4 regions of the Micromonospora sp. NPDC005194 genome follow, and region 1 is predicted to be linked to each of the others. Evidence: riboswitches for the same ligand, from Rfam matches in the RefSeq annotation. Region 1 holds a riboswitch; each other region holds the start of a gene.
What was found. Region 1 has a riboswitch for cyclic di-AMP ahead of ABZU53_RS16935 (hypothetical protein). Riboswitches for the same ligand answer to the same signal wherever they lie in the genome.

Region 1 (7,152 bases):
ATCCGCTTGTCGTGTGCCACGTCGTACCCGGTCACCGGGCGGCCGTCCGGCCCGCCGATCCGGAAGGCGAACTCACCGGCCGGAGCGGCGACCGGAACGAGCGTGTAGCCACGGTCGGAGACGAGCAGACCGCCGGGAGTCTGGTCGGTCACCTCGTCGTGCGCGGTGGGGCCCGAGCTGTGGGCGACGCCGCCGTCGGGCCGACTCTCGGCGACCGGGGCGGCCGGGTCGACCACCCGGCCGATCCCGTACGCCGCGCCGAAGACCGCCGCGAGACCGAGGGCGAACCCGCCCATTCTGGTCACCGTGTTCATCCCGGGCTTTCCGCTCACGCCTCGACGAGGTCGTAACCGGCCTCGTCGACCGCTGCCCGGACGGACTCCGCGTCCACGGGTTGCTCGCTGGTGACGGCGACCCGGCCGGTGGCGAGATCCACCTGCACGTCGCGCACCCCGGCGATGGCGCCCACCTCGGCGCTGACCGCGCTGACGCAGTGCCCGCAGGTCATGCCCCGCACCTGGAACGTCGTGTCGACCATCGAATCTCTCCCTTCGTCGTCTGCCAGCCTATACCCCCCAGGGGTAAGGCCGAGGCAGACTCGTGACCGGTCATGTACCGGTACCCGGTGGGGGTATCGGACACGAGGGACGTTACCATACCCCCCAGGGGTACGCTATCCTCGTCGCCATGACCGCACCCACGCCGATCCGCGGCTACACCGCCAGCAAGGACCAGCTGCTCGCGCGGCTCCGCCGCGTCGAGGGGCAGGTCCGGGGCATCGAGAAGATGGTCGACGACGACCGTTACTGCATCGACGTCCTCACCCAGATCTCCGCGATCCAGGCCGCGCTCGACAAGGTGGCCCTGGGCCTGCTCGACGGGCACGCCCGGCACTGCATGCACGAGGGGGCGGCCGAGGGCCGGGCCGACGAGATGGCCACCGAGATGATGGCGGCCGTCGGCCGACTCATGAAGCGCGGCTGAGCCGGTCAGTCGGGCTCCGCGTCGAGGCGTACCCGGCGGAGCAACTGGGCGTTGAGCGCCACCACGATGGTGGACGCCGACATCAGCACCGCCGCCACCGCCGGGCTCAACGCCACCCCGGCCCAGGCGAGCACCCCGGCCGCCAGGGGCAACGCCACCACGTTGTAGCCGGCGGCCCAGGCCAGGTTCTGCCGCATCTTGCGGTACGACGCCCGGGAGAGCCGGACCACGGCACCGACACCGCGCGGGTCGGACGACGCCAGCACCACCCCGGCGGACTCGATCGCCACGTCGGTCCCCGCCCCGATCGCGATGCCGACGTCGGAGCGGGCCAGCGCCGGCGCGTCGTTCACCCCGTCGCCGACCATCGCCACGGTCAGCCCTCGCCGCTGGAGCTCCGCGACCCGGCTGTCCTTCTCGGCCGGCAGCACCTCGGCGAAGACCTCGTCCACCCCCGACCGGAAGCCGAGATCGGCTGCCACCGACTCGGCCACCGACCGCGCGTCGCCGGTGATCATGGCGATGGTGCGGACGCCTTCGGCACGGAGCTCGGCGATGGCCTGCCGGGCCTCCGGACGCACCTCGTCGGTGAGCGCGAACGCCCCGAGCACGGTGCCCGGCAGCCGCACCAGGTACAGCACCACGGCCCCGCGCGCCGACCATCGGCCGGTCGCCGCCTTCAGGTCGTCCGGGAGCGCTCGGCCCAGATCCCGCAGCAACGCCGGGCCGCCCACCGCGTACTCCGTACCGTCGACGGTGGCCCGCACGCCGCGGCCCGGCAGCGACCGGAAGCCGGTGGCACGCGCTGGGCCGGCGGACCCGGCCGCCGTCACGATCGCCCGAGCCAGCGGATGCTCGCTGTCGGACTCGACGCCGGCGGCGATCCGCAGCGCTTCCTCCCGCTCCAGCCCCTGGGTCGTCACCAGGTCGCTCACCGCGTGCTCACCCCGGGTCAGCGTGCCGGTCTTGTCGAAGAGCACCGCGTCGACGGTCCGCATGCGCTCCAGCGCCAACCGGTCCTTGACCAGGATCCCGCGCCGCGCCGCCAGGGCGGTGGAGAGCGCCACGACCAGCGGGATGGCCAGGCCGAGCGCGTGCGGGCAGGCGATCACCAGGACGGTGACCGTACGGACCACCGCCTGGTCGGGCTCACCGAGCGCGGTCCAGACCGCCAGCGTCACCACGGCTGTGCCGGCGGCCACGTAGAACAGCGCGGCGGCGAACCGGTCGGCCAGCAGTTGGGCCTGCCCACCCGAGCGCTGCGCCTGCGCGACCATGCGCTGAATGCCGGCGAGCGCGGTCTCGTCACCCAGCGCCTCGACCCGGACCCGGATCGCCGAGTCGGTGGCGACCGTGCCGGCCACCACCCGCTCGCCCGTCGACCGGGCCACCGGCCGCGATTCACCGGTGATCATCGACTCGTCCAGTTCGGCGTCGCCATCGACGATCCGGCCGTCCGCCGGCACTCGACCCCCGGGCCGGACAAGCACCACGTCGCCCACCCGCAACGCGCCGACCGGCACCGGCTCGGCCTGCCCGTCCGCCGCCACGCGCTCGGCCTCGTCGGGCAGCAACGCGGCCAACGCCGCCAGCGCCCCCCGGGCCTGCCCGATGGCCTTCATCTCCTGCCAGTGCCCGAGCAGCATGATGGTGACCAGCGCGGCCAACTCCCACCAGAAGTCCAGGTCGAAGGCGCCCAGGCTGGTGGCCAACGACGCCGAGTACGCCACCGTGATCGCCATCGCGACCAGCAGCATCATTCCCGGCGCCCGGTCCCGGATCTCGCGCACCGCACCGACCAGGAACGGCCAGCCACCCCAGAGGAAAATCACCGATCCGAGCACCGGCCCGACCCAGGAGCGGCCCGGAACGTCCCACCGGAGCCCGAGCCCGTCCACCACCAGGTGGCTGGTCAGCACCACCGGCAGGGTGAGCACCAGGCAGACCCAGAACCGGCGGCGGAACATCGCCGGGTCGTGGCCGGCGTGCTTGTCGTGGCCAGCGTGCTTGTCCTGGCCGGCGTGCCTCTCCGGGCCGGCGTGCTGATCGTGGCCGGCCGGCGTCGCGTGCTGGCTCTGGTCGGCGGCCTGCTCAGGGGCGGGCTCGGACGCGGGCATGACTCCAACATGCCGCTCCGGGCGACGCCGCGCGGGCGGTTCGACCATCCGACACTCCGCCACGACCTGCGACACCCGGTCCGGCTGGCTAGCATTTCCGGCGATGGCCTACCGGACCCCACCGCCCAGTCGGGCACCGGCGCCGCCACGGCGCGGCGCCTCCGCCGACCGGCCGGTCCGACGGCTCACCCTGTGTGATCACCGGGTCGCCAGCCGGCAATCCGATGCGCCCGGCACCGCGTTCGACCGGCGGAGGTGAACCGACCGGCCCGTCGGCACGTACCCCGCACCGGATCGTTGGGAGTTCTCGCATTGGGTTCCGACCACAGCCGTACCGCTCCGCCCGTCCCACCCCGGGTCCGGCGGATCCTCGTCGCGACGGTGGTGCCACTCTTCGTGGCCACCGTCGTCGCCGCCGTGGTGCTCTGGCCACGGGACGGGGCGCCGCAGACCGGCGGCGGCACGGACGCGCCGCGCCACCACGGCACGGTCACCCGGGTGGTGACCGAACCCTGCCCACCGTCGGCCAACCCGGCGGGCACGCCGGCCATCGGGCCGTGCGGGACCGTGGACGTACGGATCGAGGACGGGCCGAGCGCCGGCCAGCAGGTGCAGACGCCCGTCCCCGCCGGGCCCGGCGCTCCGCGGATCGAGGTCGGCGACGACGTCGTCCTGGTCGAGCTGACCGACCCGACCGATCCCGCCACCAGCAGCTGGAACATCGCCGAGCATCAGCGCGGAAAGCCGCTGGTATGGCTCGCGGTGGTCTTCGCCGCCGCGATCGTCGCGTTCGGCCGGTGGCGGGGCCTGGCCGCGCTGGCAGGGCTGGCCGCCAGCTTCGCCATCCTGCTCACCTTCGTGTTGCCGGGCATCAGCGCCGGCCGGTCACCGCTGCTGGTGGCGGTGGTCGGCGCAGCCCTGATCATGTTCGTGGTGCTCTACCTGACACACGGGGTGACCGCGCAGACCTCGGTCGCGGTGCTCGGCACCCTGGGCAGCCTGGTGCTCACCGGCGTGCTCGCGACCATCGCCACCGCCGCCACCCACCTGACCGGCTTCGGCAGCGAGGACGCCACCACGCTGTCGATGTTCCAGGCCGATGTCGATCTGCGTGGCCTGCTGCTCGCCGGGATCATCATCGGCTCACTCGGGGTGCTCGACGACGTGACCGTCACCCAGGCCGCCACCGTCACCGAGCTGGCGAACGCCAACCCCGGCCTGAGCCGGCTGCAGCTCTACCGGGCGGCCACCCGGGTCGGCCGGGCGCACATCGCCTCCACGGTCAACACCATCGTCCTGGCGTACGCGGGCGCCTCACTTCCGCTGCTGCTTCTGCTCACCGCCGACACCCGCCCCCTCGGGCAGATCCTGACCAGCGAGTTCCTCGCCCAGGAGATCGTCCGCAGCGCGGTCGCCACGCTCGGCCTGATCGCCGCCGTACCCCTCACCACCGGGCTCGCCGCCGTGGTGACCGCGGCCGGGTCGACGCCGGCGCAGGACGCGGCCGCCGACGTCCTGACGCCGCGCCCCCGTCCGGACCGGACGGAGGCGTTGGCCGCCCTCAGCTCCCCGCCAGCGGGTCGGTCCGACGGGCCCGACCCGGAGCGGAGCGCACCCCCATCCACCGCCACCACCGGGTGGCCAGAGCCGAACAGGAGCACGGATACGGCATGGTGACACTCCTCAGCGTGACCGGATCGGGCCTACGCCCTGAGAACCGCGTCACTGGTCACTCAACGCCATGGCGAAATGACGCTTTTAGTCGGCATCAGGACGTAGCTCAGGCGGTGGACTCTCGGGTAACCTCGCTGCCGGTCACCGACGAAGGCGCGCAGCGGCGCCTGCGGTGCCACCGCCCAATCGCCAACCGGCGAGCCGGGGACCCAGGTACGTGGGGTGAATCCGCGACAGCGGTAGGGGCCACTTCCGCCCCGAACCCGTCAGCTAACCCGGTCGGCGGTCGACGGAAGGGAACATTGTGACGGCACCCCTACGCCGCTGGTTGACACCCGTGGTGGCCGTGCTCGCTGCGCTGACCGTGTTCGCCGGGCCCCTCCCGGCCCACGCCGCCCCGACGACCCCCACACCGTCCGGGCACGAAGAGGAAGACGAACCCAAGCTCCTCAACGACGTCATCGAGCAGACCAACCGGGACTACGTGGCGGCCAAGTCCAAGCTGGACAAGTCCAAGAAGCGGCAGCTTGAGCTGGCGTTGCAGGTCGAGCGGGCGAAGGCCGACCTGGAGGCGCTGGCCCCGCAGGTCGGGCAGATCGCCGCCCAGTCGTACCGGACCGGGCGGATCGGCGCGATCGCGATGCTGCTGGAGAGCGACGCCCCGGACTCGTTCGTCCGACGGGCCGCGGCGCTCGACGAGATGAACATGGTCAACGAGAAGAAGCTCGCCGAGGTCAACACGGTCAAGACCCGCGCCGAGCAGGCCAAGCTGGCCCTCGACGCGGAGGTCCGCGAGCAGCAGAAGCAGACCGCCCTGATGGCGAAGGACAAGCGCGACGCGGACAAGGCGCTCGCGCTGGTCGGCGGTCAGGGTTTCACCGGCGGTCTGGTCGACGCCGTCTCGCCGGTCGCCCGGATCGGCCCGGGTCGCACCGCCGACGGCGACTGGAAGGCCGAGTCATGCAGCGAGGACGACCCCACCACCTCCGGTTGTGTCACGCCGCGCACCCTGCACGCGTACAAGGAGGTCAAGCGGGCCGGGTTCAACCGGTTCGTCGGCTGCCACCGCAACGGTGGCCCGTTCGAGCACCCGAAGGGCCGCGCCTGTGACTGGTCGTTGCAGAAGAGCGGCTTCAGCCCGTGGCACAACAACGACACCCGCATGTACGGCAACAACGTCGCCGCGTTCCTCATCCGCAACGCCGACCGCCTCGGCATCTACTACGTGATCTGGAACCGGCAGATCTGGTTCCCGGCGACCGGCTGGAAGTCGTACAGCGGACCGTCGAACCACACCGACCACGTGCACATGTCGCTGCTCTGACCCGGTGCCAAGAAGTCGAGGGCCGTCCCGCATCAGGCGGGGCGGCCCTCGTCGCGTCAGGCGGCGGAAGTTGCCGGGGCGGTCCGCGTCAGGCGGCGGCGGAAGCTGCCGGGTCGTCCGAGGCGCCGGGCGCGTCGAACGTCGCGGCACCCGCCGGTGCGGGGGTAACCGCGCGCACCACACCGGCGGCGAGCCGGTACGACATGCCCACCACCGCACACCGCCCCTGTGCCACCTCGTCGGCCAGCACGGGCGACTGCCCGAGCAGCGTCTCGACGGTCTGCGCGATGTGGATGTCGACGATGCCGTCGACGTCGTCCACGCCCTCGGCGGTGGCACGTCGCAGGCTGGGCAGCACCGCGTCGACCACCGCGGGCAGGTGTCCCGGCGGCGCGACGCCGGTGGCGGCCGCCTCACGGGCGGCCTGCACCGCACCGCACGAGTCGTGGCCGAGGACCACCACCAGTGGAGTGCCGAGCACCGTCACCGCGTACTCCACGCTGCCCAGCACCTCCGGGCCCGCGGTGTGTCCGGCCGTACGGACCACGAAGAGGTCGCCCAGCCCCCGGTCGAAGATGATCTCAGCCGCCAGGCGGGAGTCGGAGCAGCCCACGATCACCGCGAACGGGTGCTGCCCGTCGGCCACGGCGGCCCGGTGCCCGGCGTCCTGGTTGGGGTGGCGCGGCGCCCCGCTGACGAAGCGCCGGTTGCCCGCGGCCAGCTCGGCGTACGCTCGGGCCGGCTCGGTCGGCGTCGGCGCTCGATCGGCAGCCCGCTGCGGGCCCGGCTGCCCGCCAGGCGTACCGGAACGGCTCATCCCCGCACCTCGTCTCCACGCGTTTGACCTGCTCAAGAGGCTTTTCAGTCGGGCCGGCGGTGGGCGCTGGCTCGGGCTCCACGGTCACACGCACCGCAAGATGCGTCAAGATATGCGTGATTTAGATTTCATACGTTGACCCCCGAACCGGCCCTCCGGCCGTTGGGACCGGGCCCGTCCGTCGGCACCTGGCCCGACCCTCCGGCGGGCACGGAGGTGGGGCGGACAACCGGAGA
Region 2 (7,152 bases), on a different contig from region 1:
GTGCTCAGGTCGTAGAGGCCGCCCACCACCGCCACCCGACCAGCCGCGACCGGCCCGGCCAGCAGGTCGTCCGCGCGCAGCGCGTGGACCGTACGCCGGACGTGCCGGCGGATCGCCTGGGGATGCACCGCCGGGTCGTCGAGCCCGGCCTCGGTGACCGCCGGGGCGATCTCGTCGACCAGGTAAGCGAGCGAGCCGCCCGGCCGCTCCCCCGATCGCAGCGCGTCCACCGTCGCTCCCACCGCCCCGCACCGCTCGTGTCCGAGCACCAGCACCAGCGGCACGCCGAGCTGACCGACCACGTACTCGATGGAGCCGCACACGGCGCGGTCGAGCACGTGCCCACCGGTACGGATCACGCAGATCGCACCGAAGGTCTGGTCGAAGATCGCCTCCAGCGGCACCCGCGAGTCGATGCAGCCGAGCACCACCGCGTACGGCTGCTGGTCCCCGGAGGCGGCCGCCGCCGCGGCGGTGACGTCGTGGCCGTGCACGGGTTGGCCGCTGACGAACCGCCGGTTGCCGGCGAGCAGCTCGGCGAGCGCGGCGCGGGGCGTACCCCCGGCCTGCCGCCCCTGTCCCGCCACCTCCATGCCGTTCAGCTTGGCTCGCCGCCGACGGTCACGGGCGGGGTCGGGAATGTTCGCCCGGCGCGATTGGCGTGGCGTCCCGGCGGGTAGCCGGTGTTACCGCCGGGTATCCCGGTGCTGATGAGGCCGGGGCGGCCCGGGGAGGTGGCGATGCCGGAGCGGTTCGAGGTCGGTATGCCCGACGGCGTACGGCTGCACGTGGAGGTCACGGGGCCTGCGGACGCCCCGGTCACGGCCATCCTGCTGCACGGCTGGACGCTGGACGGGCGCAGCTGGCACCGGCAGGTGGACGCGCTGGCCGCCTCGGCCGGCGACGCGGTGCGGGTGGTCACCTACGACGCGCGCGGCCACGGTCGGTCCAGCTGCATGGCGTTGCCCACGGCCACCCTGGCCCAGCTCGGCGACGATCTGGCCGCCGTCCTCGACGCGGTCGCGCCGACCGGTCGGGTGGTCCTGGTCGGGCACTCGATGGGCGGAATGACGATCATGGAGTACGCGCACCGCCACCCCGGCCACTTCGCCGCCCGTACGGCCGGCCTGGTCTTCGTCTCGACCACCGCCGAGGGGCACACGCACACCGTCTACGGGCTCTCGCCGCGCATCGCCCGGCTGATCCGGCTCGCCGAGACGACGGGCGCCGGTGTCCTGGCCCGGTGCGGTTCGTGGCGCGCGCCCCGGGCGCTGCTGAACGCGTTGCAACCGAGCATCCGGTGGATGCTCTTCGGCGACCGCTGTGATCCCTCCGACATTCGGCTGGTGACCTCGGCGGTGGCCCGCGCCTCGCTGCGCTCGATCGGCGGCTTCCGCGCCTCGATCGGCGCCCAGCGCCGGCTGGACACCCTCACCGCGCTGGCCCACCTGCCGGCCGCCGCCCTGGTCGGTGACCGGGACCGGCTGACCCCACCGCCGTGCGCCGAGTCGATCGCCGCCGCCCTGCCGGCCACCGAGCTGACCGTCTGTCCGGGTGCCGGACACATGCTGATGATGGAGCGCCCGGACGAGGTGAACGCCGCGCTGACCGGCGTACTGCGTCGGGTGCTCGCCGCGCCGGCGCGCGACGGGCACGACGCGAGCGCGACCGGGACGGGTCGCTGAGCACGTTCCCGCACCTCGGGCGCGAAGCCCCGGGCCCGGGGCCGTACCCTTCTGCGGTTGGCCCGCGCGGTTCGCGCCGTCTGCCGGCGACATCGAAGGAGCGTGCGTTGACCGACCAGACCGCCCTGGAGCAGGAGATCGCCGTCGAGCAACGGCACCTCGACCGGGTGTACGCCCGACTGGCCGAGCTGCGCCAGTCCGCGGTTCGGGCCGAACGGGACGGCTACCGGATGGCCCGGGTCGGCACGTTCGGCGCGCTGGTCGAGCGCGACGCGATGGTCTTCCACGCCGCGCAGCGACGGCACACCCTCGACGCCGAGCACGAGGGGCTGGTCTTCGGCCGTCTGGACCTGCGCGACCGGCAGGTGCTGCACGTCGGGCGGCTCGGCATCCGCGACGAGGACGCCACCACGCTTGTCGTCGACTGGCGCGCGCCGGCCGCCTCCGCGTTCTACCAGGCCACCCCGGCGCAGCCGCTGGGCGTGGTGCGTCGCCGCACCATCTCCTCGCGCGCCGAGCGGGTCACCCGGATCGAGGACGACCTGCTGGACCCGACCGCCGCGCCGGAGGGGATGACTGTGGTCGGTGACGGCGCGTTGCTGGCCACCCTGTCCCGCGCCACCGGTCGGGGCATGCGCGACATCGTGGCGACGATCCAGCGGGAGCAGGACGAGGCCATCCGGTCGCCCGGTTCCGGGGTGACGATCGTGGCGGGCGGTCCGGGCACCGGCAAGACGGCGGTCGCCCTGCACCGGGCGGCCTTCCTGCTCTACTCCGACCGCAGCCGGTACGCCGGCGGGGGCATCCTGGTGGTCGGGCCGTCCACCGTCTTCGTCGAGTACATCGCCTCGGTGCTGCCCTCGCTCGGTGAAGACACGGCGACCCTGCACTCGCTGGGCAGCCTCTTTCCGGGAATGACCGCCACCCGCGCCGACCCGCCCGAGGTGGCGGCGGTGAAGGGCTCGCTGCGGATGCGCCGGGTGCTGGAGCGCGCAGCCCGCGACGCGGTGCCGGGCGGCCCGGGTGAGCTGCGGCTGCTCTACCGGGGCACGCTGCTGCGGCTGGACCGGGCCGAGCTGGACCGGATCCGGGACCGCGCGCTGCACCGTGGCGCCCGGCGCAACGAGGCACGCCGGGCCGGCTTCGACGGGGTGTTCGCCGCGCTCTGGGCGCAGGCCCGGGCGGTGGGCATCACCCGGCTGCCCGAGCACCGGGCCTTCGAGGGCGAGATCGCCGAGCGGCCGGAGTTCCGGGAGTTCCTCAAGGCGTGGTGGCCGCGCCTGCACCCCCGACACGTGCTCGGCTGGCTGGCTCGCCCGGATCGGCTGCGTCGGTACGCCGGCGGCATCCTCTCCGGCGCGGAGATCAGGCTGCTCACCGCCGCGTACCAGAATCTGGACACCGCGGGCCTGACCATCGCGGACGTGGCGTTATTGGACGAGTTGGACGCGCTGCTCGGCAAGCCCATGCAGCCGGCGCGGGCCCGCCGTGACCCGTTCCAACTCGCCGGCGGCGTGCGCGAGCTGAGCACCGCCAGCGACCGGCAGCGGGCCGCCCGCGCGGCGGCCCGGGAGCGTCCGGAGGACTACCGGGAGTACGCGCATGTGGTGGTGGACGAGGCGCAGGACGTCTCGCCGATGCAGTGGCGGATGGTCGGGCGGCGCGGCCGCCTGGCCTCCTGGACCGTCGTGGGCGACCCGGCGCAGACCGCGTGGATCGGTGATCCCCAGGAGCTGACCCACGCCCGGGACCAGGCGCTGGGCCGTCGCAAGCGGCACGATTTCACGCTCACCACCAACTACCGCAACTCGGCGGAGATCTTCGCGGTGGCGGCGGCGGAGATCCGCCGGCTCTACCCCGACCTGCCGCTGCCGACCGCCGTACGCTCCACCGGTATCGACCCCGTCGAGCTGGTGGTGCCGCCGGCCGGGTTGGAGACCGCGGTCGTGGAGGCGGCCACCGGCCTGCTGGCCGAGGTGGACGGCACGGTCGGGGTGATCACGCCGGTCACCCGCCGCGACGAGGTCGCCGGTTGGCTCGGCTCACTCGGCGCGGCGCGGCTGCAGGTGGTGACCAGCCTGGAGGCGAAGGGCATGGAGTACGACGGGGTGGTGCTGGTCGCCCCGAGCGAGATCCGGGCCGATCCGGGCTCCGGCGTACGAACGCTCTACGTGGCGCTCTCCCGGGCCACCCAGCGGCTCACCACCATCGACCCGACCGGCTGACCTGCGGGTTGCCGTGTCGAAGGGTGGGCCGGTCCGTACACTTGCATACATAGCGATGTGAGCATACATTTGACCGGGTCCCGGGTGGCGACGGAGGGTGGATTTCGTGGGAGCAGGTCATGACCACCACCACGGGTCGGTCACCAACGCCGCCCACCAGCACCGGGGCCGACTCTGGACCGCGTTCGGGCTGCTCGCGACGCTGATGGTGGTCGAGGGTGTGGCCGCCTTCCACACCGGCTCGCTCGCCCTGCTCTCCGACGCCGGGCACATGTTCACCGACGTGCTGGGCATCGGGATGGCGCTCGCCGCGATCACCGCCACCCGGCGGGCCACCGGCGACCCGCAGCGCACCTTCGGGCTCTACCGCCTCGAGGTGCTCGCCGCCCTGGCCAACGCCGTCCTGCTCTCCGGCGTGGCGGTCTACGTGGTGATCGAGGCGATCGGCCGGTTCGGCGACCCGCACGAGGTGCTGACCGGCCCGATGCTCGCGGTGGCCGTCCTCGGCCTGCTCGCGAACGTGATCGCGTTCGCGCTGCTGCGCGCCGGCGCCCGGGAGAGCATCAACCTCCAGGGCGCCTACCTGGAGGTGCTCGGCGACCTGCTCGGCTCGCTCGGCGTGATCGGCGCGGCGCTGCTCATCGCGGTCACCGAGTGGTGGTGGGCCGACCCGTTGGTAGCGGTCGCCATCGGCGTGTTCATCCTGCCGCGCACCTGGCGGCTGGGGCGCGCGGCCGTCCGCATCCTGGTGCAGGCCGCCCCGGAACACCTCCAGGTCACCGCCGTGCACGACCGACTGGCCGCGGTGCCCGGCGTGGTGGAGGTGCACGACCTGCACGTCTGGACGCTCACCTCGGGCATGGAGGTGGCCTCCGCACACCTGATCATGGCACCCGGCGGGGAGGTCGGCACGGTGCTCACCGCGGCGCGTACCGCCCTGCGGGAGGACTTCCGCATCGAGCACGCCACGCTGCAGATCGAGCCCGGGTCCGCCACGGGCGCCTGCGGTTCGATCGAGTGGTGAGCACCTATCTGACGAAAAGACCGTTTTGCCGTCATCTTCGGTGGCGGCGCAGACACCTTCCGTCACATCGACTGCACACGTCCCACCTGCCCCGGTAGGCTCGTCCCCGGCCACCACCCGGCGGCGCCCTCCCGGCGCCGGTGGCGGCCGCCGCCTAATCACCCGAGAGGGCGAACCGGGGAACCACGTTCCTGGGGTGCATCCGCGTCAGCGGTAGGGATCTTCCGTCCCGAACCCGTCAGCTAACCCGGTCGGCGGCTGACGGAAGGACATGCGTAGTGGCACCAGCACGACCACCCGCCGCCCGACTCGCGGCACTGATCGTCATGATGGTCACCCTCGGCGTCGCCCTACCGGTGGGCGCCGCCACCGCCGCTCCCCCCGGCGGCCTGCGGGCCGCCGCGGCGCCCGACGGCGACGAGGAGGGCGGCACCCCCGCGCTGCGGGCCCAACTGGAGGCCGCCAGCAAGGGCTACCTGGACGCGAAGCGCGCCCTGGACACCTCCGTCCAGCGCCAGCAGCAACTCGCGGCCAAGCTGAAGACCACCGAGGCCGAGATGACCGTGCGCAACGGCAAGGTCGGCGAGATCGCCGGCGTGGCGTACCGCACCGGCCGGCTCAGCACCGTCTCGGCGTTGCTCAACACCAACACCCCCGAGGGCTTCATGGACCGGGCGGCCGCGCTGGACGTGGTGGCCGCCAACGAGGACCGGGTGCTGCGCGACCTGCACGCCACCCGGGACGAGGCCAACCGCACCCGCACCGCCCTGGACGGCGAGATCCGCGAGCAGCGCAAGCAGGTCGAGGTGATGGCCAAGCGCAAGGAACAGGCCGAACGGGCCCTGGCGGTCGCCACCAGCAAGCCGCGCACCACCGCTGCCGACACCAGTTCCAACCGGGGCACCTCCACCGCCAACGCCCAGCCCGCGCCGCGCAACTCCGACGGCTCCTGGCCCTCCGAGTCGTGCAGCATCAACGACCCCACCCCGGCCAGCGGCTGCATCACCCCCCGCACCCTGCACGCCCTCAACCAGGCGAAGGCCGCCGGCTTCACCCGGTACGTCTCCTGCCACCGCTCGGGCGGCTCCGGCGAACACCCGAAGGGTCGGGCCTGCGACTTCGCCGCCCAGAAGGGCGGCTTCGGCGGGGACGCCACCGGCGGCGACAAGACGTACGGCAACAACCTGGCCGCGTACTTCATCCGCAACTCCGACCGGCTCGCCGTGCTCTACGTGATCTGGTACAGGCAGATCTGGCTGCCCAGCAGCGGGTGGAAGTCGTACAGCGGGGGGAACGGCGACCCCTCCAGCGAACACACCAACCACGTACACCTGTCGGTGTACTGACCCCACCGGTGGCCGGCGCACCGTCGAGCGGGTGCGCCGGCCCCGGGTACGTCAGCGGACGTACCCCGGACGCCGCCGGTGATCGGACGACCCGGCCGGGCCGGGCCGGCAGCATGTCGGGTATGCCGCGAATCCCACCCGCCACCCGCAAGGCGCTGCTCACCCTGCACCTCATCACCTCGCTCGGTTGGCTCGGGGCCGACCTGGTGCTGCTCACCCTCGGCATCGCGGCACAGCGCGGCGCCGACCCGGCCGTGGTCTATCCGGTCGCCGGGCTCGTCGGCACGGTGCTGTTCGCGCCGCTGAGCGTGCTCGTCTGGCTCGTCGGCGTCGCCAGCGCGCTGCTCACCCCCTGGGGCCTGGTGCGCCACCGGTGGGTGCTGGTCAAGCTCGTGATCACCACGGCGATGGTCGGGCTGGTGCTGTTCCTGCTCACCCCGAACCTGCGGCACGCGAGCGCGCTGGGCGCCGCCCTCCCCGCCCGGGATCGCGCCGACCTGGTGATCGCGCCCGCGGTGTCGACCAGCCTCATGATCATCGCGACCGTGCTCTCCACGTACAAGCCCTGGGGCCGCCGACCCGCCCGACCCACCGGCGCACGCCATACCTCCGCCGCCGCGAGCCCGGCACGCAACGCGCCACAAGATCGCGCAACAACACGGAAGTCAACAGTGTTGCGTTAGGGCTCCGGCCGGCCAACCCGTGCTGGATGGCCCGGCGATCATGGAGTTGTGGTGCCTGCCTTGGCGTTGTATGGGCGTTTTGTGGCCCACCACAACTCCATGATCGGCGAGGCACGATCATGACGCGGGGCGGTCGAGGGCCGCACCGAGGCGGGTGGCCAGGGCGAGGTGGGCGGCGCGGGCCTGTTG
Region 3 (7,152 bases), on a different contig from region 1:
GTAGGCCGCCTGCTCCGGGTACGCCCGCCCGTACACGGGGATGGTGGCCCGGCCCGGCTTCGGAACGGCCACCACACCCACGGTCCAGGTGGCGGTCGGCGCGGACGCCGGGTTGTGGAACCAGGCCCGTTGCCCGAGGTACCAGATGGCCGTCCAGTCGCCCTGCCGGCCGGCCAGCGCGTACGTCTGGCCGGCGGAGGCCCGCGCCCCGTGGTCCGACACGTCCATCGTGTTCGGGGTGCCGTCCGGGCGGAGCGCGATGTCGTTGACCAGCGGCGCGTCCGTGGACGGCGCGGTGTGCAGCACCACCGACGAGGAGCCGCGCGGCGCGCAGGGTGTTCCAGGGGTGACGCACCCGGTGAACGCCGGTTGGTTGGTCGCGTAGTCGGGGTCGATCCGGACCAGCCCGGTGGCGGGGGTGCCGGTGTCCAGTCGCGGTGCGTGCAGCAGGTCGAAGTAGTGCGTCCAGTCCCAGTAGGGCCCCGGGTCCCAGTGCATCCCGCGCACGGTCGACGCGACGGTGCCGGGCACGTTGTCGTGGCCGATGATGTGCTGGCGGTCCAGCGGGATGCCGTACCGCAGCGCGAGGTGCCGGACGAGCTTCGCCGAGGTCCGGTACATCGCCTCGGTGTACCAGGTGCCCTGCGCGGCGAAGCCCTCGTGTTCCAGCCCGATCGACTTCGCGTTGACGTACCAGTTGCCGGCGTGCCAGGCGACGTCCTTGGTCTTGACGTGCTGGGCGATGTGCCCGTCCACCGAGCGCAGCGAGTAGTGCCAGCTCACGTAGGTCGGGTCCTGGACGAGTTTCAGGGTGGTCGCCCAACTCGCCTCGGTGTCGTGGATGACGATGTACTCGATCTTCTGCCGGGCGGGCCGGTCGGAGAGATCGTGGTTGCCGTAGTCGCCGTCGCCGAACGCCTCGTAGGGTGCCGGGATCCACTCACAGGAGACGGTCCGCGGGCACTCCAGGCCGTCCGGGCGGGCGAGTCGTCGCAGGCCCAGCCGGTCCAGCCAGGAACGCTGGGGTTGGACCGCGCGGGCCGGCAACGTGACCCGCTGGCCGTCGTCGGTCACGCGGGTCTCGCCGGCGCCGATGGTGGTGAAGACCTCGTCGGCGAAGGCCGCCGCGGCGTCGGCGCTGTCCGCGCCGGCGTAGCGGGCCACCGCGCCGTACCAGGTGGCGGGGTCGGTGCCGGCGCCGACCGGGGCGCCCACCTCCCGTTGGTACGCGGCCAGCAGCGCCGCCCCGCCCCGGATGTTGGTCGTCGCGTCGCTGCGCAGCGCCTCGGGGGCGGCGCCGGTCAGCGCGGCGGCGGCGTCGACGGTCTGCATCGCAGCCGTGGGCGGCGCGGGATCCGTGGCCGGCGCGGGTGCCAGGACGGCACGGGAGTCGTCGCCGCGCGGATCCTCGGTGCCGGCGTCGTGGTGGCCGCGCGCGGGTAGGGCGGCCACGTGGCGGGCATCGGTCAGGTGCATCGGTCCGTAGCCGCCGCTGGTGCTCGGGGTGCCGGCGTTGCTGTCCCAGCGGGACTCCAGGTAGGAGACCCCGAGCAGCACGGCGGTCGGCACGCCGTACTCGGTCGACGCGGCGGCGTACTGCTGCTGACGGTCGGCGGCCGGTGCGGCGGAGGCGGGGCCGGCGCTCAGCGGTACGGCGGCCGTGGCGATGACCACGGCGACCGCGAGCGATGCGCGCCGGCCGGCGGACAGGGTTGGACGTTCCATCGAACCCCCTAGATTTGACTGGTAACGGTGTGGTCACCTTCGCGCCGGTCGGGAGTCCGCGTCAATACCTTTCCATACATCAAACTGCATCGAAAGAAAGCTTCACGCACGCTCGGTGACCTCCTCCAATCGGTACGGAGTGTCACGGCCGCACGGGTTGCGGATCGGTAACGGCCGTCTCTACTCTGGTCATTTGTCGGCCCGGTAGCAGGTCTGCCCATCCCGGGCGGTAACGGACCGACACCGCCGAGTCGCTTGCGAGCGAGCCGGGGACCCAGGTTCCCCCGGGGTGAATCCGCAGCCAATGCGGTAGGGCGCCAACTTCCCGCCCGAACCCGTCAGCTAACCCGGTAGGCGGTCAGGAAGAAGGAGTACGGAACCCCGGTGGCCCTCCATGCCCCGCGGCCGTCGTCCGAACGGTCGGCCTCGGCCGACCCGACGTCGACAGTGCCGCGTCCACGCTGGTCCCGCTTCACCACCGCCCTCGCCGCCCTGGTCGGCGTAGCCGTCGTCCTGACGGGCAGCGCCACGGCGGCGCACGCGGATCCGTCCGTCGCCGAGATCGAGCGCCAGATCGACGCCGACTGGAACAAGCTCGAACCGGTCATCGAACGGCACAACGCCACTCGCGCGGACCTGGCCGTGAAGCGCAGGCAGGCCGACGCGCTCGCCGCCCGCATCGCGCCCCTGGAGCGCCAGGTCGACGCCGCGATGAACAAGGTAAGCGCGCTGGCCGTGCGCGCGTACATGGGCGAGAACCTGTCGACCGTCAACACGATGCTCGGCAGCCGGTCGCCCGGCGAGGTGGTCGGGCAGCTCGAGATGCTCGACCGGTTCGCCCACAACCAGCAGGAGGACGTCCGTCAGGTCGCCGACCTCCGCGACGAGCTGGCCCGGCAGAAGGCGCCGCTGGACGAGATGGTGGCCCAGCTGACCCGGACCGAAGCGCAGCTGGCGGCGAAGAAGAAGCAGATCAACGACGAGATCGACCGGCTGCAGAAGCTGCGCCTCAAGGTGTACGGCAATGGTGGCGGCGGTCCGCTGCGTCCGGCGCCCTGCCCGGCCAGCTACCCCGGCGGCGGCGCGGGCACGGCGGTCAAGTTCGCCTGTGCCCAGATCGGCAAGCCGTACGTGTGGGGTGCCGAGGGTCCGAACTCGTACGACTGTTCCGGGCTGATGCTCGCCGCGTGGGCGAAGGCCGGTGTGTCGCTGCCGCACAACGCCGCCGCGCAGAGCCGGGTGACCAAGAATGTCAGCAGGGGCGATCTGCGCCCCGGCGACCTGGTCTTCTACTACAGCGACATCCACCACGTCGGCATGTACGTCGGCAACGGCTGGGTGGTGCACGCCTCCCAGGCCGGTCAGCCGATCAAGATGAAGAAGGTCGACGACGGGCCGATCCACAGCTACGGCCGTCCCGGCTGACCAACGCGGGACGCAGCAGGGCCCGTCGCGATCTCGTCGCGGCGGGCCCTCGTCGTCCGCTATCTATCGCGTCGGCCAGGCACGCCAGTTCTGCCAGGAGCGGCTCGGCGTCGGCCCCCGCTGCCCCTGGTAGCGCGAGCCGTAGACCACCGAGCCGTACGGGTGCTCGGCCGGCGAGGAGAGCCGGAAGATGCAGAGCTGGCCGATCTTCATGCCCGGCCAGAGGGTGATCGGGAGGTTCGCCACGTTGGACAGCTCCAGCGTGACGTGACCGGAGAAGCCCGGGTCGATGAACCCGGCGGTGGAGTGGGTGAGCAGGCCGAGGCGGCCCAGTGAGCTCTTTCCCTCCAGCCGGCCGGCGAGCTGGTCGCCGAGCGAGATCACCTCCAGCGTCGAGGCGAGCACGAACTCCCCCGGGTGCAGCACGAACGGCTCGCCGTCGGGCACCTCGACCACCGATGTCAGGTCGTCCTGCTGCATGGCCGGGTCGATGTGGGTGTAGAGATGGTTGTTGAACACCCGGAACAGCCGGTCGAGTCGTACGTCGATGCTGGACGGTTGGACCAGGGTGGGCTCGAACGGTTCCAGGCCCAGCGTGCCGGCCTTGATCTCGGAGACCAGGTCACGGTCGGAGAGCAGCATCGGACCACCATAGCCGCGTTGGCCGGACCGGCCGGATTCGGTGCCGGTGACCAGCGCGTCGAGGTCGCTGCTCGTACATTTGTTCGATAGAATGTCGGCATGGCTTCCTGGTCCGAATTCGCCGCCGACGAGCCCCGCCTCGCCGACGGGATCCGCGTTCTCCTGCAGCAGTACGGGCCGGGCTTCGGCTACCTGGCCACGGTCCGCGCCGACGGCGGGCCCCGGGTCCATCCGGTCTCCCCGGTCATCACCGACGAGGGTCTCTTCTGCTTCATCATCGACTCGCCGAAGCGCCGCGACCTCGAACGGGACGGCCGCTACGCGCTGCACTCGTTCCCTCCGGAGGAGAGCGACGACGAGGCGTACGTGGCGGGCCACGCCTGGCCGGTCACGGACCCGGTCCAGGTGGCCCGACTGGCGCAGAGCGCCCGGGCCGAGCCGCAGGTCGACTGGCGGCTGTTCGAGTTCACCGTCGACGTGGCGATGTTGACCCGTCGCGAGCAGCACGCCGCCGGCGTTCCGGGTGTCACCCCGAGCCGCCCGGCCGTGCGGGTCTGGCTGGACCCGCAAGCCCCGCCCGCACCGGCCGCGCCTGTCGCCGTACCGCAGACGCGCCCGACCCGCCGCAGCCGTGACGTCCAGTGCACGGCCGCCTGACCACGGCCCTGCTGTCCAAAAAAACGCCGGTGCCGGCTCCGTCGTGACGGAGCCGGCACCAGGTGTGCGCGAGGAGAGCTACGCCGCGCGGTACGCGTTCCACGCGGTCAGCATGCGGCTCGCCTGCCCCGGGGTGAACTGGTACATGCACGAGTCGTAGGTGTAGTCCATGAAGTTGGTGATCGGGTCCAGGCCGGTCGCCGAGCAGGTGTTCCGCCCGGTCGGGCACTCGTACGCCGGCGACGCCTCGGCTGGGGTGTCGCTGACGCTGTCACCGGAGCCGCCGCAGCCACCCTGGAAGGTGTGGTAGAGGTTCAGCCAGTGACCGATCTCGTGGGTGCCGGTGTCGCCCTGGTTGTAGTTGGTGGCGGTGCCGCCCGGCAGGGACTCGTTCAGCACGACCACGCCGTCCATGGTGCTGAGGTTCTGCTGCGGGAAGGTCGCCCAGCCGAGCAGGCCGCCGCTCAGCTCGCCGAGGTAGATGTTGAGCGTGTTCTTGCCGCCCACCCGCAGCGACGACTTCATCGACCGCTCCGCCGACGAGCCGTTGACGATCGGGTACCAGGACGGGTTCGTCACCCGGTTGATCTTGTCGAGCCGGAAGGCGAAGGCGGTGGCAGCGCCGCCGGTTCCGCCCGCGTAGGCCTGGTTGAGCACGCTGATCTGCGAAGTGATCATCGAGTCCGGGATGTTGCCGCCGGCCCGGGTGCTGTTCTCCTGGATCACGTGCACCACCACCGGGATGGTGACGGTGGCCAGCGTCGTGGCGCCGGCGCCGGCCCGGAAGTTGGCACGCTCGCGCAACGCCGCCGCGAGGTCGGCGTCGCGTTCGCGGACCTGCTTCGCGGTCAGCTCGTTCGGGTCGTGCGTGGCCGCCGCGCCGGGCTTCACCCGAGCGTTGGCGTGGCTGTCGGCCGGCTCCGCGCAGGCGCCGCCCGGCGCCGCGGAGAAGGCCGAAGCAGCCGGAACGACGCCCACCGCAGCGGTGCTGAGCAGCAGCGCGAGGGTCGTCGACGCGACACCGGCGGCACGCCGGGTCAGCAGGTTGGGACGGAGTCCCATGGGCCCACCTCTTTCTGGCGGCGTGACAGGGGGTGTGTCACGCCGTGGCTGAAACGTGTGGGAGACGTTACAACCCATCGACGCATTTGAGAACGCCCATATCTTGCCGTCACGAAACTTTTTCCGAGGTGAAGGCGTCCCGCCGGCGCGTGGGGGTGGCTGGGTGCACCGGTTCGACGACTCGGGTACAGTGGTGCCGCCCGCGGGTGTAGTTCAATGGCAGAACATCAGCTTCCCAAGCTGACAGTGCGGGTTCGATTCCCGTCACCCGCTCCACGACCGAGGCGCTGACCAGGACGAGAGTCCCGGTCAGCGCCTTCGATGTTGCCGCGCGCGCACGTCCCTGGGCTGCCTCGCTCCTACCCGTTAGGGTCCGGTCAGGAGGTGGTCGCGTGTTCACCGAGGCTTTTCCCATCGTGACGACGCCCGACCTGCCGCGGTTGATCGCGTTCTACCGGGACGTCGTCGGCTTCGAGCTGACCTACCGGTTCCCGGAGGACGGTGAGCCGGAGTTCGTAGCCCTGCGGCTGGGCAGCAGCGAGCTGGGCCTGGCCGCCGACCCGCATGCAGGCGACCCCACCCTCTCGCGCCGCTGGGAGTTGTGCGTGTACGCCGACGACTGCGACGCGGCCGTGCACGTTCTGCGCGCGGGTGGCGCGACGGTCACCGAGGAGCCGGTCGACCAGCCCTGGGGTGAGCGGTCCGCCAGGGTCACCGACCCGGACGGCAACCGGCTGCTGGTCCTCTCCCGCCTGGCTTAGGGCATGTGTCAAGGGCCCTTTGCCGGACCGCCGCCCGGACTCCGCCTCGGCCCGACCGAAGACTTCGGACTGGCCGCTGCCATCGCAGGTCGCAGATCTTGGACAGTTTCCGTTAGCTGCTAACGGAAACTGTCCAAGATCTGTGCGCCGACGGCTCCCGCCTGTAGTGGCGGTCACCGTCTCCAGAACAGGAGATGGGTGACTCCGCTGGGGCTGGGCACCGACTCCAGGTGGAAGCGGTCGAGAAGTTCGTCGGGGCTCTCCCACAGCCGCTCGCCCCGGTCGAGGTCGACGGGCGCGACGGCGATGTGCATCGTGTCGACCAGGTCGGCCTGGAGGAACTCGCGGATGGTGGCCACCCCACCACCGAGGCGTACGTCCCGACCGTCCGCTGCCTGCTTGGCCTGGGCCAGGGCCTCGGCGGGGCTGGCGTCGAGGAAGTGGAACGTGGTGTCGGACAGGGTGAAGGACGGCCGTACGTGATGGGTGAGCACGAAGACCGGCGTGTGGAACGGCGGGTTGTCCCCCCACCAGCCCTGCCACTCGTGGTTCTCCCAGGGGCCACGCTGGGGGCCGAACTTGTTGCGACCCATGATCTCCGCGCCGATGTTGCACTCGGCGTCGCGGGTCAGGTAGTCGTCCAGGCCGCGCGTGCCGCCTGGCTCGGTGCGGTACACGAAGCTGGCGGTGGCGGAACGCCAGGAGAACAGCGGGGTGGGGTCCGCGTGGCCGAAGGGCCGTTCCAGGCTCTGCCCCTCGCCGGTGCCGAACCCGTCCTGCGAAACGTTGAAGCACTGCACCCGCAACAGTTGTGGCATGAAAGCTCCTCGTGAGGTTGATGAAAGCGCGGGTCAGGTCGTGGTCGCCGTCGGGCCGCCGC
Region 4 (7,152 bases), on a different contig from region 1:
ACGCGACCACCCGGATCGCGCTGGACGCGGTCGGCCCGGCCGACTGCAACATCCTCTTCCACGACGCGGTTCGCCCGCTGCTCAGCGGCCGGATCGTCCGCGAGTGCGTGAACGCGCTGTGGACCTACGACGCCGTCGACGTCGCCATCCCCTCCGCCGACACGATCATCCAGGTGGACGAGAACGACTGCATCACCGACATCCCGGTGCGCTCCCGGCTGCGCCGGGGACAGACCCCGCAGGCGTTCCGCTCCCCCACCATCCGCGAGGCGTACCGGATCGCCGAGGGTGACCCCGACTTCGCGGCCACCGACGACTGCGGCGTGGTCCTGCGCTACCTGCCGGGCACCCCGATCAAGGTGATCGACGGCTCGGACGAGAACATCAAGGTCACCCACCCGGTCGACGTGCACCTGGCGGACAAGCTCTTCCAGCTCGCCGCGGCGCAGGCGCCCCGGCTGACCGACCACCGCAGCTACAGCGAGGAGCTGACCGGCCGCACCATCGTGGTGTTCGGCGGCAGCTACGGCATCGGCCACGAGCTGACCGAGCTGGCCCGGCGCTACGGCGCGCAGGTCTTCCCGTTCAGCCGCTCCACCACTGGCACCCACGTGGAGCGCGCCGAGGACGTCGAGGCCGCGCTGACGACCGCCTTCGAGGCCACCGGCCGGATCGACCACGTGGTCGTCACCGCCGGGATCCTGGAGAAGGGCGCCCTGGCCGAGATGGACGAGGAGACGATGGACCGGGTGTTGCAGGTCAACTTCGTCGGTCCGGTGACCATCGCCCGGCAGGCCCTGCCGTACCTCCAGCAGACCAAGGGCCAGCTGCTGCTCTACACCTCCAGCTCGTACACCCGGGGTCGGGCCCGCTACGCGCTCTACTCGGCCACCAAGGCCGCCCTGGTCAACCTGACCCAGGCGCTCGCCGACGAGTGGGCCGACGTGGGCGTCCGCGTCAACTGCATCAACCCGGAGCGGACGGCCACCCCGATGCGGACCCGGGCGTTCGGCGAGGAGCCGGAGCACACCCTGCTCGCCGCGGAGGCCGTCGCCCAGTCGTCGCTGGACGTGCTGATCTCCGACCTGACCGGTCAGGTCATCGACGTACGCCGGGCGCCCGGTGACGGTCCGTCGGTGCCGGCCCAGTCTGCGCGGGCCGAGGCGGCGGCGGCCGTGACCTCCGCGAGCTGACGCGGGCGACGGAACTCCGACGGCGGCGAACGGAACGACATGCGTGGTGACCTGGTCCGAAAGCTGCTTGCCCGGTGCCTGAGCGTCGGTCTGGCGGTGCTGGCGTTCGTCGTGGTGGCGCTGACCGGCGCCACCGGGTGGGGGCTGGCGCTGGCCGTCGCGGCGCTGGCCGCGGCGGCCGCCGAGCAGCGGATCCGGCCCGGCGCTGACCTGGTCGCCGAGACGGCGCTGATCGCCGCGGCGGTCCTGGTCGGCTACACCCGGCGACTCGACGACGGGTTCGACCCGGCGCTGGCCGCCGCGGCGCTGGTCCTGCTGGGGCTGGTGCTCCTGGTGGGGCCGCTGCGGACCGCCGGCAACCTGGAGGTCCGGGCGGCCAACCTGCCGGTACGGGCCTGGACCCCGCTGATCGCCGACCGGCTCGGCGTCGCCCTGTTGGGGCTGCTCGCGGCAGTGGCCCTCGCCGCCGCGCTGACCCTGCCCGCCGCCGTGGCGCTCGTCGTCAGCCTGCTGGTGGGCGCCGGCGCCGGGGCGGTCGCGCTGGACCTGGCCCGGCGGCGGTTCCGGCCCACCGGCGGCGGTGGGCCGGTGGCCCGCGCGCTGCGCCGGCACCAGCCGGAGTTCCTGCTCTACTTCTCCGCGCCGCCCGGCTCGGAATACCAGGTCACCATGTGGCTGCCGTACCTGGAGCGGATCGGCAGGCCGTTCCTGGTCCTGGTGCGCGAGCCGGAGTTCCTGGCGCCCATCGCCGCGGCCACCGACGCGCCGGTGGTCTACTGCCCCACCCTGCGGGCGATCGACGAGGCGCTGGTGCCGAGCCTGCGGGTGGCGTTCTACGTCAACCACGGGGCGAAGAACAGCCACTGCGTCCGGTTCACCCAGCTCACCCACATCCAGCTGCACCACGGCGACAGCGACAAGGCGCCGAGCGCCAACCCGGTCTCGGGGATCTTCGACCGGATCTTCGTGGCCGGTCCGGCGGCGATCGACCGGTACGCCCGTGCCGGGGTGCGGATCCCGGCGGACAAGTTCGTGGTGGTGGGCCGCCCGCAGGTCGAGTCGATCGACGTACGCCGGGAGCCGGCGCGCGGCCTCGCGAGCCCGACGGTGCTCTACACCCCGACCTGGACCGGGCACCACGCCGACGCCGACTACTGCTCGCTGCCGGTGGCCGAGGAGCTGCTGCGACGGCTGCTGGAGCGCGGTGCCACGGTGATCCTGCGGGCCCACCCGTACACGGCGCAGAACCCGGCGTCGGCACGCCAGTTGGGCCGGCTGACGGAGCTGCTGGCCGCCGACCGAGCCCGCAGCGGCCGTCAGCACGTCTTCGGCGCGGCGGCCCGCGAGCTGAGCCTGACCGAGTGCGTCAACCGCTCGGACGCGCTGGTCTCCGACGTGTCCGGCGTGATCTCGGACTACCTCTACTCCGGCAAGCCGTACGCCGTGACCGACATGGGCGACGAGGGCGACCGGTTCACCGACCGTTTCCCGTTGGCCGGGTCGGGTTACGTGCTGCGGCGCGACATGTCGAATGTGGACGCCGTGCTCACCGCGCTGCTGGACACCGACCCGCTGGCCGAGGAGCGCTGGGCCACCCGCCGCCGCTACCTGGGTGACTTCCCCGCCGAGTCGTACGCCGAGGCTTTCCTGACGGCCGCGCGCCGCGAGCTGGCGCCGGCGGAGAACCTGGCCACGTCAGCACCGGTCTAGCAGCTCAGCGGTAGGCGTCCAGCAGCGCCAGCACGGCGGCCGGGTCCTCCAGGTGCGCGTTGTGGCCGAGACCGGGCAGCGTGGCGACCGGCACGCCGTACTCCTTGAGCTGCGCGTCGGTGACCATCGGGTCGTGCTCGCCGCGTGCCAGCACCACCGGCACGTCGGTCGCCGCCAGCAGCGCGGTCAGGTCGGGCTGGCCGACGGCGAACGCGCTCGTGTCCATCGCGAGCCGCCACCGGCCGTCGACCTGGCGCAGGCCGGCGTCCACCATCGGATGGTCCGGAGAGACCAGACCGGTGAGGCCGGCGACCCGCAGGTAGCGGCGGGCGGCCTCGGTGCGGCTGGCGAACCAACCGAGCGGGCGGGCGGCGAGCTCCGCGGCCCGGGCCAGCTCGGCGGGTGACCAGACCGCCTTGATGCCCAACCCGACCACCGCGTCCACCGGCAGGCCGGCGGCGCGGGCCGCCAGCGCCAGGCCGACCACCCCACCCAGCGAGTGGCCGAGCACCACGATGCGGTCGTCGAAGGCCAGGCCCTGTGCGATCCGCTGGGCCAGACCCTCGAAGGAGTACGACGACAGCGGGGCCGACCAGCCGTGGCCGGCGAGATCCGGCGCCAACCACCGCCCTGGCCAGTGCTGCTCCAGCAGTGGCGCCCAGGGCAGCCACACGTCGCCCGTCGCTCCCATGCCGTGCAGCAGCAGCAGGACCGGCCCGCGACCGGCGTGACCAACCGATTCGTCCACCACGGCCGCAGTCTCCCACGGTTCGTGGCCCGGTACGAGAGCCGTCATCGGCATCGACGCGAGACGCCGCGGGCGCCGGCCCCTCGTGGGGGACGGCGCCCGCGGCGTCGTGGGCGTCAGCGCCTGGGTCAGGCGGAGTAGCCCCGGGTGGCGATCCAGTTGGCCAGGTCGATCGTGGTGATCCAGTACGCCGGGTCGGCCGCGTTCGCCGAGTCGGCGATCCGCACGGTCCGGCCGTTGTCCTTGTAGCCCACGACGGCGATGTAGTGCCCACCGCCGTAGGAGTGCCAGCCGCCATTGGTGTCGGTGGCGTCGCCGACGACGTTGGCCACCACGCCCCGGCCGTCGGTGATGGCCTTGACGACGTCGGCCTGGAGGCGGTCCATCTGCGCCGGGCTGGGCGTGCCCGCGAACATCCGGGTCTGGTACGGGGAACCCTTCACCTCGGCGTTGAGCACCCGGGTGGTGTCCTCGGCCGAGTTGGTGCCCATCTCGGTGGTGCCCAGCTCGGCGCCGAGCTCCTCCTGCGTACGGTCGATGCCGGTGGCGCTGAGGGCGTTGCGGGTGGCCGCCGGGCCGCAGTTGTAGTACGTGTTCTGCGCCTCGTAGTCGTAGTCGAGCACCTTGGTCGCGGGCGGCTTCGGCGGCGTCGGCTTACGGGTGAGGTCCGGGTTGCTCGTGGCCTTCGCGGCGGGCGACGCGGCGCTGGTGGCCGGGGCCGCAGTGCTCGGCGCGGCCGAGGGGGACGCGACGCGCGCCTGGTCGCGAGACGCGATGGTGTCGCTGCGCATCTCGGCGACTGTGGTCGCGGTGTGCTCGCTGGCCGGGGCGCCGTCGGCGCCCGCAAGCAGGGCGCCGGTCGTGGTGGCGATCGCGAGGGCCGCGGCGGAGGCGGCGACGATCTGGTACGGGCGCTCGGTCGCGAGGCGACGGAGCTGACGCTGCAGGGTGTGCTTCACGGGGTCCTCCACGGTTCGGGGGGTGAGCGGCACACCGGGCTCGGCCGGTATCCGGGCAGGCGCCAGCGCGCGAACCGTGGTCCGCGGATGGTGAACCGCTCAGGGGAACGCCCGGCGCGGCCGGGCGGGAAAGGCGGCGACCCGGGGGGTCAGCTCACCGTCACAAGGCGGATGAGCGGGGGCGCCGCGACGCCGTGGAGGCGGGGGAACAACCGAGGGGTGGAAAGGTGCTGCACGAGGATGGAACTCCTTCCGTCACCGCCTACCGGGTTAGCTGACGGATTCGGGCGGGAAGATCGCCCTACCGCGGGCCGTGGCTCGCGGATTCACCCCGGACTTACTGTGGGTCCCCGGTTCGTAGATCACGATTGAGCGGGTCGGCACGGCGTCGCCTCCTGCGATCGGTTACCGCACCGGACAGCACGACAGTACTGGCCGGTGCGGACCCTGCCAAGCCACGCCCACCTGCGTAAACATCGTTTGGCGCACCAATTTCTGCGCGTATTGCCGCTGACGTGACTCGATGGGACAACCGGTTCCGGAGGCGCCGACGGGCGACAACCGGACAGGCTGCCGGCAACGCCGCCACAATCGCGCGAACATTGGCCGCCGATGGTGCCGGTCGCCCGATTTCCATCGTCCGTGACGGGCCTCACATAACAGATCGGGCTCAACCGACCCGGGCCGGACGCCAGCGTGTCACGACCGCCGAACGCGACGCCCGGGTCGTCGTACGGCGCGACGGCAGCGGGTTCGGCCACAACCGGACCGCCGCCGCGTACGCCTCCTCGGCGAGCGTGCGTGCCGACTCGGCGGCCAGCTCCGCGTCCCGCCAGGCCGACCGCTCCCGCTCGTCGGCGGCCCGGTGGTCGGCCAGCCTCGCGTCACGGATCGCCCGGGTGAGCAGCACCTCCTGCTCGACCGGGTGCCGGCGGGGATCCCAGCCGCGCCGGTGCCCGAACACGTCACCGAGCTGAGTCATGGTCAACTCGCCGCGCCAGTGCGCCGCCATCGCGGCACGGTGCAGGTAGCGCTCCCGGGCCGCGTACTCGGCCGGGGTGTGCGGGGTACGTGGGGTCGGCAGCGCCCCGGCGGTGGCGACCCGACGGGCTGCGGTGTCCGCCTCGTCGTACCGGGACCAGGCGGCCTGCGCCTCTTCCTGAGTGATCAGCCAGTCAGCGCGTCGTCGCCGGGCCGTCTGCGCCGCGCGGGCCGCGGCCACGGCCACCTCTTCGGCGTAGCGGCGCAGGTCGGCGAGTTCGGCGGCGGCCACCTCCTGGGCGGTGGGCGGCGGCGGCATCGGCTCGGAGGCGGTCGAGTCCGGCTCCGGGCGGGCGACCAGCACGGCGAGAACGGTCAGCGCCAGCAGGAACAGGGCCGACCAGATGGCGGCGGCCTGGGGCACCTCGGTCAGGAACTGGTAGAAGACGACGGTCTCCATGGTCGGCACCTCGGGAGAATGCGCGTTGCGACGGGGAAGCCGCACGAGGGTCGGTGACCCGCGGGTCGGCTGGTACGGACTGGTGTGTCGACAGGTGCGGTGGCGGGACGCTCGATCGGGGCCTCGGCGCTGCGGCGGGGCGGCTCAGCAGCCGGTGCGGTGGTCAGTGGCCGGCGCGGAGGTCAGTGGCCCGGTGCGGGTCAGGAGCCGGTGCGCGGTCAGCGACCCGCAGTGATTCGGTGCTCCGGTGGGGCCCGGGGAGCGCGGGCGGCCGGATTGTTGGCGCGGGGTGACCGCTCGGAGACCGCCCGCGCCGGCGTCACACCGGTCGACGTGGCGACCAGGGTGCGCGAAGTGCCGTGCAGCGCGGGCTGCGGGTCGGCGGACCACGCCGCGGCGGACTCGTCAACGGCGGCGGACTCGTCAACGGCGGCGCTGTCGCGGGCTGCCCGCTCCTGGGCGGCGCTGTCGCGGGTGGCGCTGTCGCGGGCGGCGGTCTGGTCGTCGTCGACGATGGACGTCGCGGGCCCGGTGCTGGTCACGGCGGCGGGTCGGTCGGGCGACGCGGGCGGCTCGACGGCGGACGTCGCCGCGGCGGCTGGCGTTGGCGACCCCGGAAGGGCCGTGGTCGCGCCGAGCGCGAGGGCGGCGATGACGGCGAGGCTGGTCAGCACCCGTGTCGCCCAGCGCGCCACCCACCACAGGGGACAGGTGAGCGCGACCGGAAGCACGTCCCCACGCTACCGCCGACGGCGGCCGTGCGCATCGACGCCGGGCGTGTCGGCTCACGCCGCGCCGACCGCGTCCGGCCTGGGCGAATGGGTCAGCGCGAGTCGGCGTACGTCGATTGTTCGTCGGTCCGGCCGGCGCCGGGGGCCCGGTCGTCGGTGTCGCCGGTGCGCTGTGGAGGGACGGCCGACGGCCGCTTCGGACGGCGCGGCGCGAGCCGGCGCATCATCGGGGTCTCGACGTAGCGGTGCAGCAGCCCGGCGAGCACCAGATTCACCAGCAGGAACCCGAGCACCACCGCAGGGCCGCGCCAGCCCCGGAAGCCGGTCCCCCAGTCGCCGCTGAGCCGCAGCACGCTCGTCATGACCAGCA

Region 2: another riboswitch for cyclic di-AMP. It lies ahead of ABZU53_RS06120 (hypothetical protein); the one in region 1 lies ahead of ABZU53_RS16935 (hypothetical protein).
Region 3: another riboswitch for cyclic di-AMP. It lies ahead of ABZU53_RS01700 (NlpC/P60 family protein); the one in region 1 lies ahead of ABZU53_RS16935 (hypothetical protein).
Region 4: another riboswitch for cyclic di-AMP. It lies ahead of ABZU53_RS23020 (C39 family peptidase); the one in region 1 lies ahead of ABZU53_RS16935 (hypothetical protein).

The regions. Positions count from the first base shown of each region.
Region 1 covers NZ_JBEXIA010000017.1:71,104-78,255, forward strand. Annotated here, with positions in the region: gene ABZU53_RS16910 (hypothetical protein) at 1-314, opposite strand, end outside; gene ABZU53_RS16915 (copper ion binding protein) at 329-538, opposite strand; gene ABZU53_RS16920 (metal-sensitive transcriptional regulator) at 688-984, shown strand; gene ABZU53_RS16925 (heavy metal translocating P-type ATPase) at 990-2,951, opposite strand; gene ABZU53_RS16930 (YibE/F family protein) at 3,414-4,778, shown strand; cyclic di-AMP (ydaO/yuaA leader) riboswitch at 4,945-5,075, shown strand; gene ABZU53_RS16935 (hypothetical protein) at 5,080-6,099, shown strand; gene ABZU53_RS16940 (carbonic anhydrase) at 6,188-6,916, opposite strand.
Region 2 covers NZ_JBEXIA010000005.1:124,415-131,566, reverse strand. Annotated here, with positions in the region: gene ABZU53_RS06140 (carbonic anhydrase) at 1-593, opposite strand, end outside; gene ABZU53_RS06135 (alpha/beta hydrolase) at 741-1,685, shown strand; gene ABZU53_RS06130 (AAA family ATPase) at 1,793-3,910, shown strand; gene ABZU53_RS06125 (cation diffusion facilitator family transporter) at 4,017-4,934, shown strand; cyclic di-AMP (ydaO/yuaA leader) riboswitch at 5,076-5,207, shown strand; gene ABZU53_RS06120 (hypothetical protein) at 5,261-6,280, shown strand; gene ABZU53_RS06115 (hypothetical protein) at 6,403-6,963, shown strand; gene ABZU53_RS06110 (SRPBCC family protein) at 7,081-7,152, opposite strand, start outside.
Region 3 covers NZ_JBEXIA010000002.1:17,304-24,455, reverse strand. Annotated here, with positions in the region: gene ABZU53_RS01705 (N-acetylmuramoyl-L-alanine amidase) at 1-1,725, opposite strand, end outside; cyclic di-AMP (ydaO/yuaA leader) riboswitch at 1,960-2,096, shown strand; gene ABZU53_RS01700 (NlpC/P60 family protein) at 2,110-3,150, shown strand; gene dcd (dCTP deaminase) at 3,214-3,792, opposite strand; gene ABZU53_RS01690 (pyridoxamine 5'-phosphate oxidase family protein) at 3,892-4,449, shown strand; gene ABZU53_RS01685 (zinc metalloprotease) at 4,528-5,511, opposite strand; tRNA gene ABZU53_RS01680 (tRNA-Gly) at 5,714-5,787, shown strand; gene ABZU53_RS01675 (VOC family protein) at 5,904-6,272, shown strand; gene ABZU53_RS01670 (dihydrofolate reductase family protein) at 6,446-7,090, opposite strand; gene ABZU53_RS01665 (dihydrofolate reductase family protein) at 7,124-7,152, opposite strand, start outside.
Region 4 covers NZ_JBEXIA010000029.1:72,703-79,854, forward strand. Annotated here, with positions in the region: gene ABZU53_RS23005 (bifunctional cytidylyltransferase/SDR family oxidoreductase) at 1-1,193, shown strand, start outside; gene ABZU53_RS23010 (CDP-glycerol glycerophosphotransferase family protein) at 1,233-2,903, shown strand; gene ABZU53_RS23015 (alpha/beta hydrolase) at 2,908-3,654, opposite strand; gene ABZU53_RS23020 (C39 family peptidase) at 3,780-4,622, opposite strand; cyclic di-AMP (ydaO/yuaA leader) riboswitch at 4,855-4,995, opposite strand; gene ABZU53_RS23025 (hypothetical protein) at 5,281-6,051, opposite strand; gene ABZU53_RS23030 (hypothetical protein) at 6,270-6,782, opposite strand; gene ABZU53_RS23035 (acyltransferase) at 6,875-7,152, opposite strand, start outside.